DNA from 3 places in the Kocuria rosea genome. Region 3 is predicted to be linked to each of the others. Evidence: riboswitches for the same ligand, from Rfam matches in the RefSeq annotation. Region 3 holds a riboswitch; each other region holds the start of a gene.
What was found. A riboswitch is a leader RNA that binds a small molecule or an ion and turns the genes downstream of it on or off. The one in region 3 is predicted to bind cyclic di-AMP.
Positions count from the first base shown of each region.

Region 1: it holds a riboswitch for cyclic di-AMP, as region 3 does, so the genes downstream of both, EQG70_RS01600 (C40 family peptidase) here and EQG70_RS13650 (C40 family peptidase) in region 3, are expected to answer to the same signal.
Region 2: it holds a riboswitch for cyclic di-AMP, as region 3 does, so the genes downstream of both, EQG70_RS01255 (C40 family peptidase) here and EQG70_RS13650 (C40 family peptidase) in region 3, are expected to answer to the same signal.

Region 1 covers NZ_CP035103.1:359,132-363,100, forward strand. Annotated here, with positions in the region: gene ctaD (aa3-type cytochrome oxidase subunit I) at 1-1,427, opposite strand, end outside; cyclic di-AMP (ydaO/yuaA leader) riboswitch at 1,862-2,013, shown strand; gene EQG70_RS01600 (C40 family peptidase) at 2,016-2,633, shown strand; gene EQG70_RS01605 (ArsR/SmtB family transcription factor) at 3,064-3,432, shown strand; gene EQG70_RS01610 (cation diffusion facilitator family transporter) at 3,429-3,969, shown strand, end outside.
Region 2 covers NZ_CP035103.1:276,921-280,889, reverse strand. Annotated here, with positions in the region: gene EQG70_RS01265 (four-helix bundle copper-binding protein) at 1-78, opposite strand, end outside; gene gnd (phosphogluconate dehydrogenase (NAD(+)-dependent, decarboxylating)) at 548-1,486, shown strand; cyclic di-AMP (ydaO/yuaA leader) riboswitch at 2,359-2,527, shown strand; gene EQG70_RS01255 (C40 family peptidase) at 2,534-3,184, shown strand; gene EQG70_RS01250 (DUF305 domain-containing protein) at 3,512-3,969, shown strand, end outside.
Region 3 covers NZ_CP035103.1:2,978,133-2,982,101, forward strand. Annotated here, with positions in the region: gene EQG70_RS13645 (NlpC/P60 family protein) at 106-1,008, opposite strand; gene EQG70_RS13650 (C40 family peptidase) at 1,284-1,949, opposite strand; cyclic di-AMP (ydaO/yuaA leader) riboswitch at 1,955-2,104, opposite strand; gene EQG70_RS13655 (metal-dependent transcriptional regulator) at 2,463-3,149, opposite strand; gene serC (phosphoserine transaminase) at 3,384-3,969, shown strand, end outside.

The sequences.
Region 1 (3,969 bases), 1.3 Mb from region 3:
TGGTTCATCCAGGTGAAGTTGTCCTCCGGCAGGTAGTCCGCGTAGCGCCGGGGCATCCCTGAGACCCCGAGCCAGTGCTGGATCAGGAAGGTCATGTGGAAGCCGAGGAACAGCAGCCAGAAGTGGATCTTGCCGATCCGCTCGTTGAGCATCTTGCCGGTGAACTTGGGCCACCAGAAGTAGAAGCCGGCGAACATGCCGAACACCACGGTGCCGAAGATGACGTAGTGGAAGTGGGCGACCACGAAGTAGGAGTCATTGAGGTGGAAGTCCAGCGGCGGGGCAGCGAGGATCACCCCGGTCAGGCCGCCGAAGAGGAAGGTGAACATGAACCCCAGGACCCACAGCATGGGGGTCTCGAAGGTGATCGAGCCCTGCCACATCGTGCCGATCCAGTTGAAGAACTTCACCCCGGTGGGTACGGCGATCATCATGGTCATGAACGCGAAGAAGCTCAAGAACACGGCTCCGGTCACGTACATGTGGTGGGCCCACACGGTCACCGACAGCGCGGCGATGGTGATGGTCGCGAACACGAGGCCCTTGTAGCCGAACAGCGGCTTGCGGGAGAACACCGGGATGATCTCGGAGACGATGCCGAAGAACGGCAGCGCCAGGATGTAGACCTCGGGGTGGCCGAAGAACCAGAAGAGGTGCTGCCACAGCACCGCCCCGCCGTTGGCCGGGTCGAAGATGTGCCCACCCAGGGTCCGGTCCATGCCGAGGGCGAACAGTGCAGCGGTGAAAGGCGGGAACGCCATGATCACGAGCAGCGAGGTGATGAGCGTGTTCCAGGTGAACAGGCCCATCCGCCACACGGTCATGCCGGGGGCGCGCATCGCGATGATCGTGGTGATGAAGTTGACCGCGCCCATGATCGTGCCGAAACCGGACAAAATCAGGCCGAACACCCACAGGTCACCACCGGAGCCTGGGGTGAAAGAAGCGTTGCTCAGCGGTGCGTAGGCGTACCAGCCGAAGGAGGCCGCGCCCTGCGGGGTGAGGAAGCCGGCGGTCGCGATCAGCGAGCCGAACAGGAAGAACCAGAACGCCAGGGCGTTGAGCCGCGGGAAGGCGACGTCGGGGGCGCCGATCTGCAGGGGGACGATGACGTTGGCGAAGCCGACGAACAGCGGGGTGCCGAACATCAGCAGCATCAGCGTGCCGTGCATGGTGAACAGCTGGTTGTACTGCTCCTTGGTCTCCAGGATCTGCATGCCCGGGGCGAAGAGCTCGGCGCGGATCAGCAGCGCCATGACGCCGGCGAGGCAGAAGAAGGCGAAGGAGGTGATCAGGTACATGTACCCGATCGTCTTGTGGTCGGTGGAGGTCAACCACTGCACCACCATCCGGCCTTTGGAGCGCGGCACGACCGTCGGGTGGGCTGTGCTTCGGAGCTGGTCGGCGGTGTAATCATAAATAGCCATGCGGTCTCCTCGGGCCCAAATGCCGTACGTATTCAAACGCCGATTACCGTAGCGCACATAGCTGGAGCTGCTCGGGGACGATTCTTGTACCGCCATCCGTGGAAATTTCCCTGACATCGGCCACCGAGCCTTTTAGGGCGGCACGCGTCCCCGCCACAGCGCGGTCAACGGCTCCCCGTACCGTCCGCACGCACCACAAAGGCATGTGCCGCCCGCCACGAGGCGCCATAATTTGCAGGACATTAATAGGAAAAAGTCGAGAAAAATTTACAACTTCATCAAATCTTGATTGTTTTCTTTATAGTTCCTATACATTCCCGAATGGGATTGTGATTGTTTCGTGATCTTCTTGTACTCTTCGATGCGTGCCGGCCACTGATCCTGTCGGCGCCTTCGGGCACATCGCCGAATTCTGCCGGTGCCCGAGGTTCATTACACAGAAACTGCTTGGCAGAAGCGGGGGAACCACATGCGGTCCCGATGATTCGGGTCCTAGGGGTTAAGTCGCCAGAGCATCCCGCCCTGCGACCGGGTGTCTCCCACCCGCATCCGACAGCTCACCTCGTAGGCAAAGGGAGGAGTACATCCATGGCATTCTTCAAGCACACTTCTGCTCGTCACCGCGCCGAGACCCCCTCGTGCCGGGCGCGTAACACCACCATCGCTGCTGCTGCTGGCGTGGCAATCCTTGGATCCGTGGCCCCGGCCCAGGCCTATGCGGAGCTCCCGGCTGCCCCGGCCGCCACGTCGTGGGCCCCGGCTTCGTCCTCTTTGGGGAGCCAGGGCTCCTACGTCACCCCGGCCCCGGTGGCGGCGCAGACGGCTTCGAGCGTGAGCCCGCAGTCCACCGCGATCACCGAGATCGCCCCCGCCACTGGCGGCATCGTGGGTACGGCCATGCAGGGTGTGGGCACCGGCTATGTCTGGGGCGGCACTTCCTTCGGTGCCTGGGACTGCTCTGGATTCACCGGGTGGGTCTACGCCCAGCAGGGTATCGATATTCCCCGCACCAGTTTCCAGCAGATCGCAGCCGCCACCCCGACCTCCACTCCGCAGCCCGGGGACCTGGTGTCTCAGAACGGTGGCAACCACATCGGCATCTACATCGGTGGCGGCAAGATGGTCTCTGCGCTGAACCCGACCCAGGGCACCTTCGTCCACTCCGTCAACGCCATGCCCCTCGATGGGTACTACACCTACCGCTGAGCTTCGCCCCACCAGTGGTGGCCGGTTGACGGGAGGCCTTCCGTCAGGTGCGAAGTGCTCCGAGAGGATCGTCATCGGCGACATATTTGGGGTACTTCGTGCCTGGATCGCAGAGTCGATCGGTCGCCACGGCCCGGCCGCCTTGCACCCGGTCGGGAAACGGCGCACGGGCGGGCTGCCCAGCGGAGCAGCGCAGAAAGTGATCATGGGCTCCACCCGTCTCCTGCCGGAGGCAGACAATCGCCTTCCCTCCCCGCAGGGGCATTGCGGCAACGGCCGCACGAGGTGCCGTGGTGGTTCGAGGACGGGGGCGCCGCAGTGGCGGACGGCACCCCCATCCGCCCACACCGTAGGGACACAAGCTGGACATTGCCCGAGCCTCGCTCGACCCCGCCCCTCTTTGATACAGATTCTGCTGTACGGTTGTGGCATGAGGATCTTGTCCCCGGTCGAGGTGATGTCCCGGTTCGGCAAAGCACTGGCCGATCCCACCCGGGCCGCGGTGCTGCTGCAGCTGCAGCAGGGCCCGGCGGTGCCCTCGGAACTGGCGGCCCAGATCGGGGTGAGCCGGCAGATCCTGTCCAACCACCTGGCCTGCCTGCGCGACTGCGGGCTGGTCGTGGGCGTGCCGGCCGGACGCAATGTGCGCTATGAGCTCTCGGACCCGAAGCTGGCCCACGCCCTGGAGGACCTGCTGGGCACGATTCTCACCGTCGAGGCGGTGTGCCAGTGCGGCACGCCGGAGTGCGCCGCCGAGGAGCTCGCCGGTGCGGCCAGCACCCAAGAGGTTCCGGCGTGAGCGGTGAGCACGATCACGCCCACGGTGCCACCGGGCGGCGGGGAAAGCTGGCAGTAGTCTTCGCCATCACCGCCACGATCATGGTCGCCGAGATCATCGGCGCGGTGATCTCGGGCAGCCTGGCGCTGCTGGCCGATGCCGGGCACATGTTCACCGACTCCGCCGGGCTGCTGATCGCGCTGATCGCGGCGACCCTGGCCCTGAAGCCGGCCACGGACAAACGCACCTGGGGGTACAAGCGGGCGGAGATCGTCGCCGCGGCCGCCCAGGCCTCGGTGCTGCTGGCCGTGGGCGGGTTCGTTGCCGTCGAAGGTATCCGCCGGCTGCTGGAGCCCCCGGAGGTCGAGTCTTCGGCCATGCTGTGGTTCGGGGTGATCGGGCTGGTCGGCAACATCATCGGGCTGATCATCCTGGCCTCGGGGCGGGGAGAGAACCTGAACATGAAGGCCGCCTTCCTGGAGGTCGCCAACGACGCCCTGGGCTCGGTGGCGGTCATCGTCTCCGCGATCGTCATCGCCACCACTGGGTGGACCCAGG
Region 2 (3,969 bases), 1.2 Mb from region 3:
CTCCACCAGCTTCTGCTGGTCGATGTCCCCCAGGTCCTTCGGGTAGGTCTCCAGCATCGAGCTCACGTGATGGGTCATGGTTCTGCTCCTTCTCTCATACTGCGGTTCGTGCGGTATATCGATCTGGTGCCGACGGATCTTGCGATCCACCATGTTTCCGACAGTAGCCTTATCAGCGCTGTATCTAAACGGTGATCAACTCCATGTCAGGGCGATGAGCGGGAATCTTCACGGAACCTTCAAGAAGGAGGTCCTGGAACCGTGGGGCCCTCCCTGGCGCGGCGGGCTAGTGAGCTTGTCGGCATGGAGCAGCGCTACGCGCGTGGACGCATCCGTGCGGCTGGGCCCGTCCGGCACCGGTTCCGCACGTCGGGTGGCAGCCCCAGACGGGAGCGTGCGAACGTGGCGGACACCTGGAGATGGAGGGGAGGAAACTGTCCCTGTTGGCTAGATACAAGAGGGCTGTGTCTGTGCGGTTTTCCTCCGTGGGGTGACCCGGCCAGCTGATCTCCGTCTGAGCGGCGGAGGACCGAGAAGGGAGTACACCATGCAGGTGGGACTGGTAGGACTGGGCAAGATGGGCGGCAACATGGGTGAGCGGTTGCGCGAGGCCGGCCACACCGTCGTCGGCTACGACACCGACCCGGAGCTCTCCGACACCGAGAGCCTCACCGCCATGGTGGAGCAGATCGGCAGCCCGCCCCGGGTCGTGTGGGTCATGGTGCCGGACACGGTGGTGGACCCGGTGATCGACGAGCTGTCCGGGCTGCTCGGGACGGGGGACGTGATCATCGACGGCGGCAACTCCCGGTGGGTCCACGACGCCCCCCGCGCCCGGAGACTGGCGAGCCGGGGCATCGAGTACCTGGACTGCGGGGTCTCCGGCGGCGTGTGGGGGATCACCCAGGGCTACGCCCTCATGGTCGGCGGGGACGAGGGCACCGTGGCCAAGGCGCAGCCGATCTTCGACTCGCTCAAGCCCGCCGGCGAGTTCGGCTTCGTCCACGCCGGCGAGCACGGTGCGGGCCACTTCGCGAAGATGGTCCACAACGGCATCGAGTACGCGATCATGCAGGCCTACGCCGAGGGCTGGGAACTGCTCGAGGCCGCCGGTCACGTCCGCTCGGTGCGGGAGACGTTCAACTCCTGGCGCGAGGGGTCGGTGATCAAGTCCTGGCTGCTGGACCTGGCGGTGAACGCGCTGAACGAGGACGAGCACCTGGACCGGCTCGCCGGCTACGCCGAGGACTCCGGCGAGGGCCGCTGGACGGTAGAGGCCGCCCTGGACCTCGCGGTCCCGGTGCCGGCCATCTCGAGTGCCCTCTTCGCCCGGTTCGCCTCCCGGCAGGACCAGGCCCCGGCAATGAAGATGATCGCGGCGATGCGCAACCAGTTCGGCGGCCACACGGTCCGCGACGTGGCCGCGGGCCCCGAGCACGTCGAGGCCGCACCCGGCGAGGAGCCGGCCCACCCCGCCGAGCAGTAGGTCCAGCCGTCCCCGCCGCCAACGGCCCGGAAGCGGCCACCCCCCTGCAAGGCCTGCGCCATGCCGATCCGCACGGTCACCACGGTCGGCACTGCTCCCGCCCAGTGCCGGCCTTGTCGAGGAACGCCTGCGGGGCGAGCGGATCGCGGATCAACAGCCCGTGCCCACGATCGAGGCAGCGGTGACGGCACCGCCCGGCGTCCCCAATCGGCCCGGAATACTGATCGGCCCAGCCACGTGGCAGCCGGCAGCCCAGTGGCTCCGCCGCTGACGACTCTGGCCTCACCAACGACAGCGAAGGGCCCGCTCAATTACTCCCCTCGCCCGGGCCATTGATCTACCGGTCCAATACATGGACCCGGAGGAATTTGAAGATCTCGTGAAGAAAGCAGGTCTTCTCACCTGTTCGACACCCTTGGATATGAAGATTTCATGAAGGAAACAGCTCACTCCCCCAAGCAATGCTGGGCGGTTTCGTAAAAGAATCCGAGAACACCCTTGAGGGACGCTGAAGCTCCCCCGGGGGCTCACCTCCCCCCGCACCCGGCGCAGGCCGAAGAATTCCACGGGTAGTAAGGGCAGCGGATCCGAGCTCCCACCGCGCCCATCGGCGCGATGCCGCAGGTCAGAGCCTCCCCCGAGCGGTCCCGATGAGTGGTGGCACCGGAAGGAACGACAGCTAGCGGCGCCACCCCGCCGGATCGAATGTGCCCCAGGTGTGGTGGGCTACCGGCCGGTTTGCCGGCGATCGCGCGAGGAGGCGCAAGCCTTTCCCGGCGCTACAGGGAATGTGACCTTTTCGTTATCTAAGCGCTAGTGTCCTCTGCGTGCCGTTGGCTGATCTCATCGGCTTCCCCGGGTGCTTCGCCGAATTCTGCCGGCAGCCGGGGTCCCCATCACAGAAATGACTTGGCAGAAGCGGGGGAACCATACCCGGTCCGCACCCGGACCTTGGGGTGAAGCCGCCGGAGCTACAGGCTCGGCGGCCGGGTGCCTCCCACCCGAACCCGACAGCTCACCTCGTAGGCAAAAGGAGGACCCCTATTCATGGCTTTCTTCACGCGTAGCTCTGCCCGCCACCGCGCCCAGACCCCCTCGCACCTGGTGCGCACCACGACCCTGGCCGCCGCTGTCGGCGCGGCGGTGATCGGCTCCGTCGCCCCGGCTCAGGCCTATGCCGAAGCCCCCGCCACGTCCGGCACCGCATACTCGGCCCCCGCGACCTCCCCGGCCCCGGCCGCTTCCCAGGCCCCCGTCACTGTGCAGACGGCGAGCCTGCCGGCCGCTCCGGCCGCTGGGGCGGCCACCTCGAGTCTGTCCCCCCAGTCCTCGGACATTTCCGAGATCTCCGCCACCTCCGCTGCGGCCGGCGGCATTGTCGGCACCGCGATGCAGGGTGTCGGCACCGGCTACGTCTGGGGCGGCACGGACTTCGGCGCCTGGGACTGCTCCGGTTTCACCCAGTGGGTCTACGCCCAGCAGGGCATCGACATCCCCCGTACCAGCCAGCAGCAGTGGGCGGCCGGCACCCCGACCACCGACCCGCGCCCCGGGGACCTCGTCGTCCAGAACGGCGGGGCCCACATCGGCATCTACCTCGGTGGCGGCAAGATGATCTCCGCACTGAACCCCACCCAGGGCACCTTCGTGCACAGCGTGAATGCCATGCCGACGGTCGGCTACGTCACTTTCCGCTGACACAGGACGCCGCCCGCCTCGAATGCCGCTCGTGGCGGGCGGCGGGTGTGCCCCCACCTGATCAGCATCCAGGATCGGTCGGTCAGAACCTGAGATGCCTACATCAGGCCACCGCCGGGGAACACCCCGATTCGGCCCCCTGATGGGCCCGCTCTTGAAGGTTCAGTGAAGATCTACCGCCCAGCCCTCCCAGCCCGGAGAAAGCAACCACGGCGGGGCTACCGTGGACGGATCGGCCCGCCTCGACCCGAGGCTGAGCAGAGCAGAGCAGAGCAAACACCACGATATGCAGGCCCAGCACGGGCTGTTGCGAAGGAGAGGTTCGTCATGACGTCGACGTTCAAGCACCTGGCCGCCGGGACGGCCCTGGCGCTGGCCCTCAGCGGTGCCGGGGCGACCGCGGCGGTCGCGTCCCCGACGCACCAGCCTGCCTCCGCCTCCGCACAGACGGGTGCTGAGCGGCACATGAGCCACGACCGCCATTTCGCCGTGATGATGGTCCCCCACCACCAGGGTGCCACCGACATGGCCGAGCTGGCCCTGGAGAAGTCCGAGCGTCCCGAGATCCGTGACCTGGCGGAGAAGATCATCGAGGCCCAGACCGAGGAGATCCAGCAGTTGGAAGCGGCGGCTCAGCGGCTGGCCGCCGAGAACACCCCGGGACACCACCACCACGGCCACGGCCACGGCCACGGCCACGGCCATGGCCATGGTCATGGCGGCCATGGTCATGGCGGCCATGGTCAGAGCATGAATGCCGACATGCAGGGCGCCATGATGGACGG
Region 3 (3,969 bases):
GGCGCCGTGGTGGCCGGCGCGGTGGGCGGCGGGACGACAGCGGGTGCGCGGTTCCCGTCTGGCCGACCAGGAACCGCGCACCCGAAGAGGTGCTCTCGCGTGCGGTCAGCGCACGCGGACGAAGACGGGGCCGGAGCCCACATTGACGCCGGAGATGGCGGTGGTCCCACCGTTCCAGCCGCCGTGGACGGCCTTGCCGCCACCGATGTAGACCGCGATGTGGGCCGCGCCCATGCCGCCGTCGGCGTAGTAGACGAGGTCGCCGGGCTTGGCCTGACCAGCGGAGACCTGCGTGCCGAGGCTCAGGTAGGAGGCCGGCCAGCCGTGGTGGTTGATGCCGGCGGCGCGCAGCGCGTTGGTGACGAGCGCGGTGCAGTCCTGGCCCACACCGAGCTGGCCCATGGCGGCGGAGGAGATGGTCGCGCCCTTGCCGGAGGCCGAGCTCTGCGGGGCGACGGTGCGCTGGGCGGCCGGAGCCGCCTGCACGGCCGGCTTCGGGGCGGGCGCGGCGGCGGGCTTCGGGGCCGGAGCCGCCTGCACGGCCGGCTTCGGAGCGGCGACCGGAGCGGCCTTCGGGGCCGGGGCGGGCGCGGCGGCGGGCTTCGGGGCCGCCTGCACGGCCGGCTGCCGGGCGGCGACCGGAGCGGGCGCGGCGGCGGCCTTCGGCGCCGGAGCGGCCACGGCGGGAGCCGCGACGACCGCGGTCTCGACCTTCTGCTTCTCGACCTTCTCGGTCTTCTTCTCGGTCTTCTTCTCGGCCTTCCGGTCGGACTCGGCCTTCTGCACGTGGGCGACGGGCTCGAGGGACACGGTGGGCGCCGCGGCGGGGGTGGCCGCGGCCACGGCGGACAGCGGGGCGTCGGTGGAGGCGTCCTGGGCCGGAGCGGCCTGCACGGAGACGGTGGTGGCGAGGGCCAGCCCGGAGAAGGCTGCCACGGCGGCCACGGTGCGGGCCTTGCCGGAGAAGAGCGAGCCGATGCCGTTCGAGGAGGTCAGATCACGGGTCATGAGGAGTTCAGACGACTTTCTTTCGGAGCCGGGCCTGCCGGAGGGCGCGGGAGACAGCACGGATCACCCCGGGCAGCGCGCGGGGTGGACCGGTGCCGGCAGGGGTGCGTTCCGGGATCGGGAACGACGGCCGGGCGAGCGGAGGAGGGGGGCGCCGTCCGGTCGGACAGCAGGCACCGCCGGGAACCGGGAGAGCGGTTCTCGGCGTGCGGGGTGGGGGGGGGTGATCGGGTGCCGCCCGCGACGAGCGGGGTCGTCGCGGGCGGCGGACCGGATCAGAAGGTGTAGTAGCCGTCCAGCTGCATGGCGTTGACGGAGTGGACCTGGGTGCCCTGGGTCGGGTTGAGGGCGGAGATCATCTTGCCGCCGCCGATGTAGATGCCCACGTGGGCGCCGCCGTTCTGCGAGACGAGGTCACCGGGCTGCGGGTTGGCGGTGGGGGTGCCCGCCGCGAACTGGGACCAGGTGGTCCGGGGCAGGTCGATGCCGTTCTGGGCGAAGACCCACTGGGTGAAGCCGGAGCAGTCCCAGGCGCCGTAGGCGGTGCCGCCGTAGACGTAGCCCGCACCCTGCGCGGACATCGCGGTGCCCACGACGCCGCCGGCGGCCGGGGCGATCTCGGTGGTGGCGGTGGACTGCGGGGTGACGCTCGAGGTGGCGGCGGTCTGCTGCGGGGCCGGGGCCGGGGCCTCGTAGGCGGGAGCGGCGGGCTGCGCGGCGACCGGGGCCTGGTAGGTGTACGAGGAGTACTCGGCCAGCGAGGCGGAGGCCGGGGCCGAGTAGGCCGCGCCGGTCTCGACGGGGGCCTGGGCGAAGGCCTGGGCCGGGGCGACGGAGCCGATCATCGCGGCGCCGGCGGCGGCGGCGATGGTGGTGTTGCGCACGACGTGCGAGGTGGTCTCGGCACGGTGGCGGGCAGCGTTCAGCGTGAAAAGCGACATGGTTGAGTTCCTCCCTTTGCCTACGAGGTGAGCTGTCGGATTCGGGTGGGAGACACCCGGCCGCAGAACGCACGCGCTCTGACGACTTAACCCCAAGGACCCGGATCACCGGGACCGAAAATGGTTCCCCCGCTTCTGCCAAGCAGTTTCTGTGTAGAGGCCACGGGCACCGGCAGAATTCGGCGATGTGCTCCGAGGGCGCCGATCCGACCAGTGATCGGCACGCGTTGAACAGTACATGACAGATTACGGAAGTGTCACGTTTTGATCACGACAGATAACAGCTGGACAACGCCTCAGGTTTCAATGCCATGCCATTGAGACGCGTGGGACGATCAATTCGCACCTGTGACGAGCTGTGCAGTGCCTTCGAGCGCCCTGGGAATCCGCCTGTCACCAGGGAAGCCGCGCCTCCGGGGTCCGGCCTGGGCCGGACTGGCCGAAAGTGGCTTGTGAACGTCCCCACACCCGGGACGAACCGTTCGCCGCCCCGCTCCGGGAGGCGGCGGCGCCTCAGGGAGCGAGGACGCGGATGGCCGCGGCGGTGCGCAGGTCGATCTCCGCGGACCGCCCCGTGGCCGCCACCTCGATGCGCACGAGCTGACCGTCCACCCGGGCCGTGACCTCCGCCCCTGTGAGCACTCCCACGTCGCTCAGCACGCCCAGGAGGTCCGCGTCCGCCTGGACCACCTCCGGCAGCAGCGCCACGGTGTGCGATCCGTCCGGGTCGTGGCGGGCGGCGTCGAGCAGGGAGGGGTGCGCCGCTGCGGGGCTCTCCTCGACCCCGAGGGCGGCCAGACCGGGGATCGGCGTGCCGTACGGCGAGTACCGGGGGCTGTGCAGCAGGTCCACGAGCCGCCGCTCGACCTGCTCGCTCATCACGTGCTCCCACCGGCACGCCTCGTCGTGCACCTGGGCGAGGTCCAGGCCGATGACGTCGGCGAGCAGCCGCTCCGCCAGCCGGTGCTTGCGCATCACCTGCACCGCACGCTCACGGCCGGCAGGGGTGAGCAGCAGCGACCGGTCCTGGCCCACCGTCAGCAGCCCGTCCCGCTCCATCCTGGACACCGTCTGCGAGACCGTGGGCCCGGAGTGGTCGAGGCGCTCGACGATCCGCGCCCGCATCGGCGTGATCCCCTCCTCCTCGAGCTCGAGGACGGTCCGCAGGTACATCTCCGTGGTGTCGATCAGGTCGCTCATGCCTCAGTCATCCTTCGTCCGGCCGTCCCGGCCCGGGGATCCCGCCCGGTCCGGTCTTCCCGCACGAGCTTAGTGCGCGAGCCCTCCGGCCGCCCGGAGGGAGGAGGCGCCCGCGGGGCCCGCCGTCCGCGGGTGGGGCAGAATGGGCCGAGTCGCGAACGGCGCGAGCGGCCTCCGCGGCGGCCGTGCCCGTCGCGCACCACCCGCCGCACGTCACCCACGAGGGAGCGCCCGTTGCCCGCACACGTCACCATCCCCCAGCACCTGCTGCCCGCCGACGGCCGCTTCGGCGCCGGCCCCTCCAAGATCCGCCCGGCACAGGTCGAGGCCGTGTCGCGCGCCGGGGCCGGCCTGCTCGGCACCTCCCACCGCCAGGCGCCGGTGCAGGAGCTCGTGGGCTCGGTGCGGGAGGGCCTCGCGCAGTTCCTCGGCCTGCCCTCCGGCCACGAGGTGCTCCTGGGCCTGGGCGGGGCCACCGCGTTCTGGGACGCCGCCGCGTTCGGGCTGGTCGAGCGGAGGGCCCAGCACCTGGTGTTCGGGGAGTTCGGCGCGAAGTTCGCCCAGGCCACCGACGGCGCCCCGTTCCTGGAGCCCTCCTCGATCGTGGAGTCCGCCCCCGGCACCCGCCCGGAGGCCCGGGCGGAGGAGGGCGTGGACGTCTACGCGTGGCCCCAGAACGAGACCTCCACCGGTGTCGCCGCGCCCGTGCACCGGCCCTCCGGGATCGCGGACGACGCGCTGGTGCTGGTGGACGCGACCTCGGCCGCCGGGGGGATGGCCGCGGAGGTGGCCGCGGCGGACGTCTACTACTTCTCCCCGC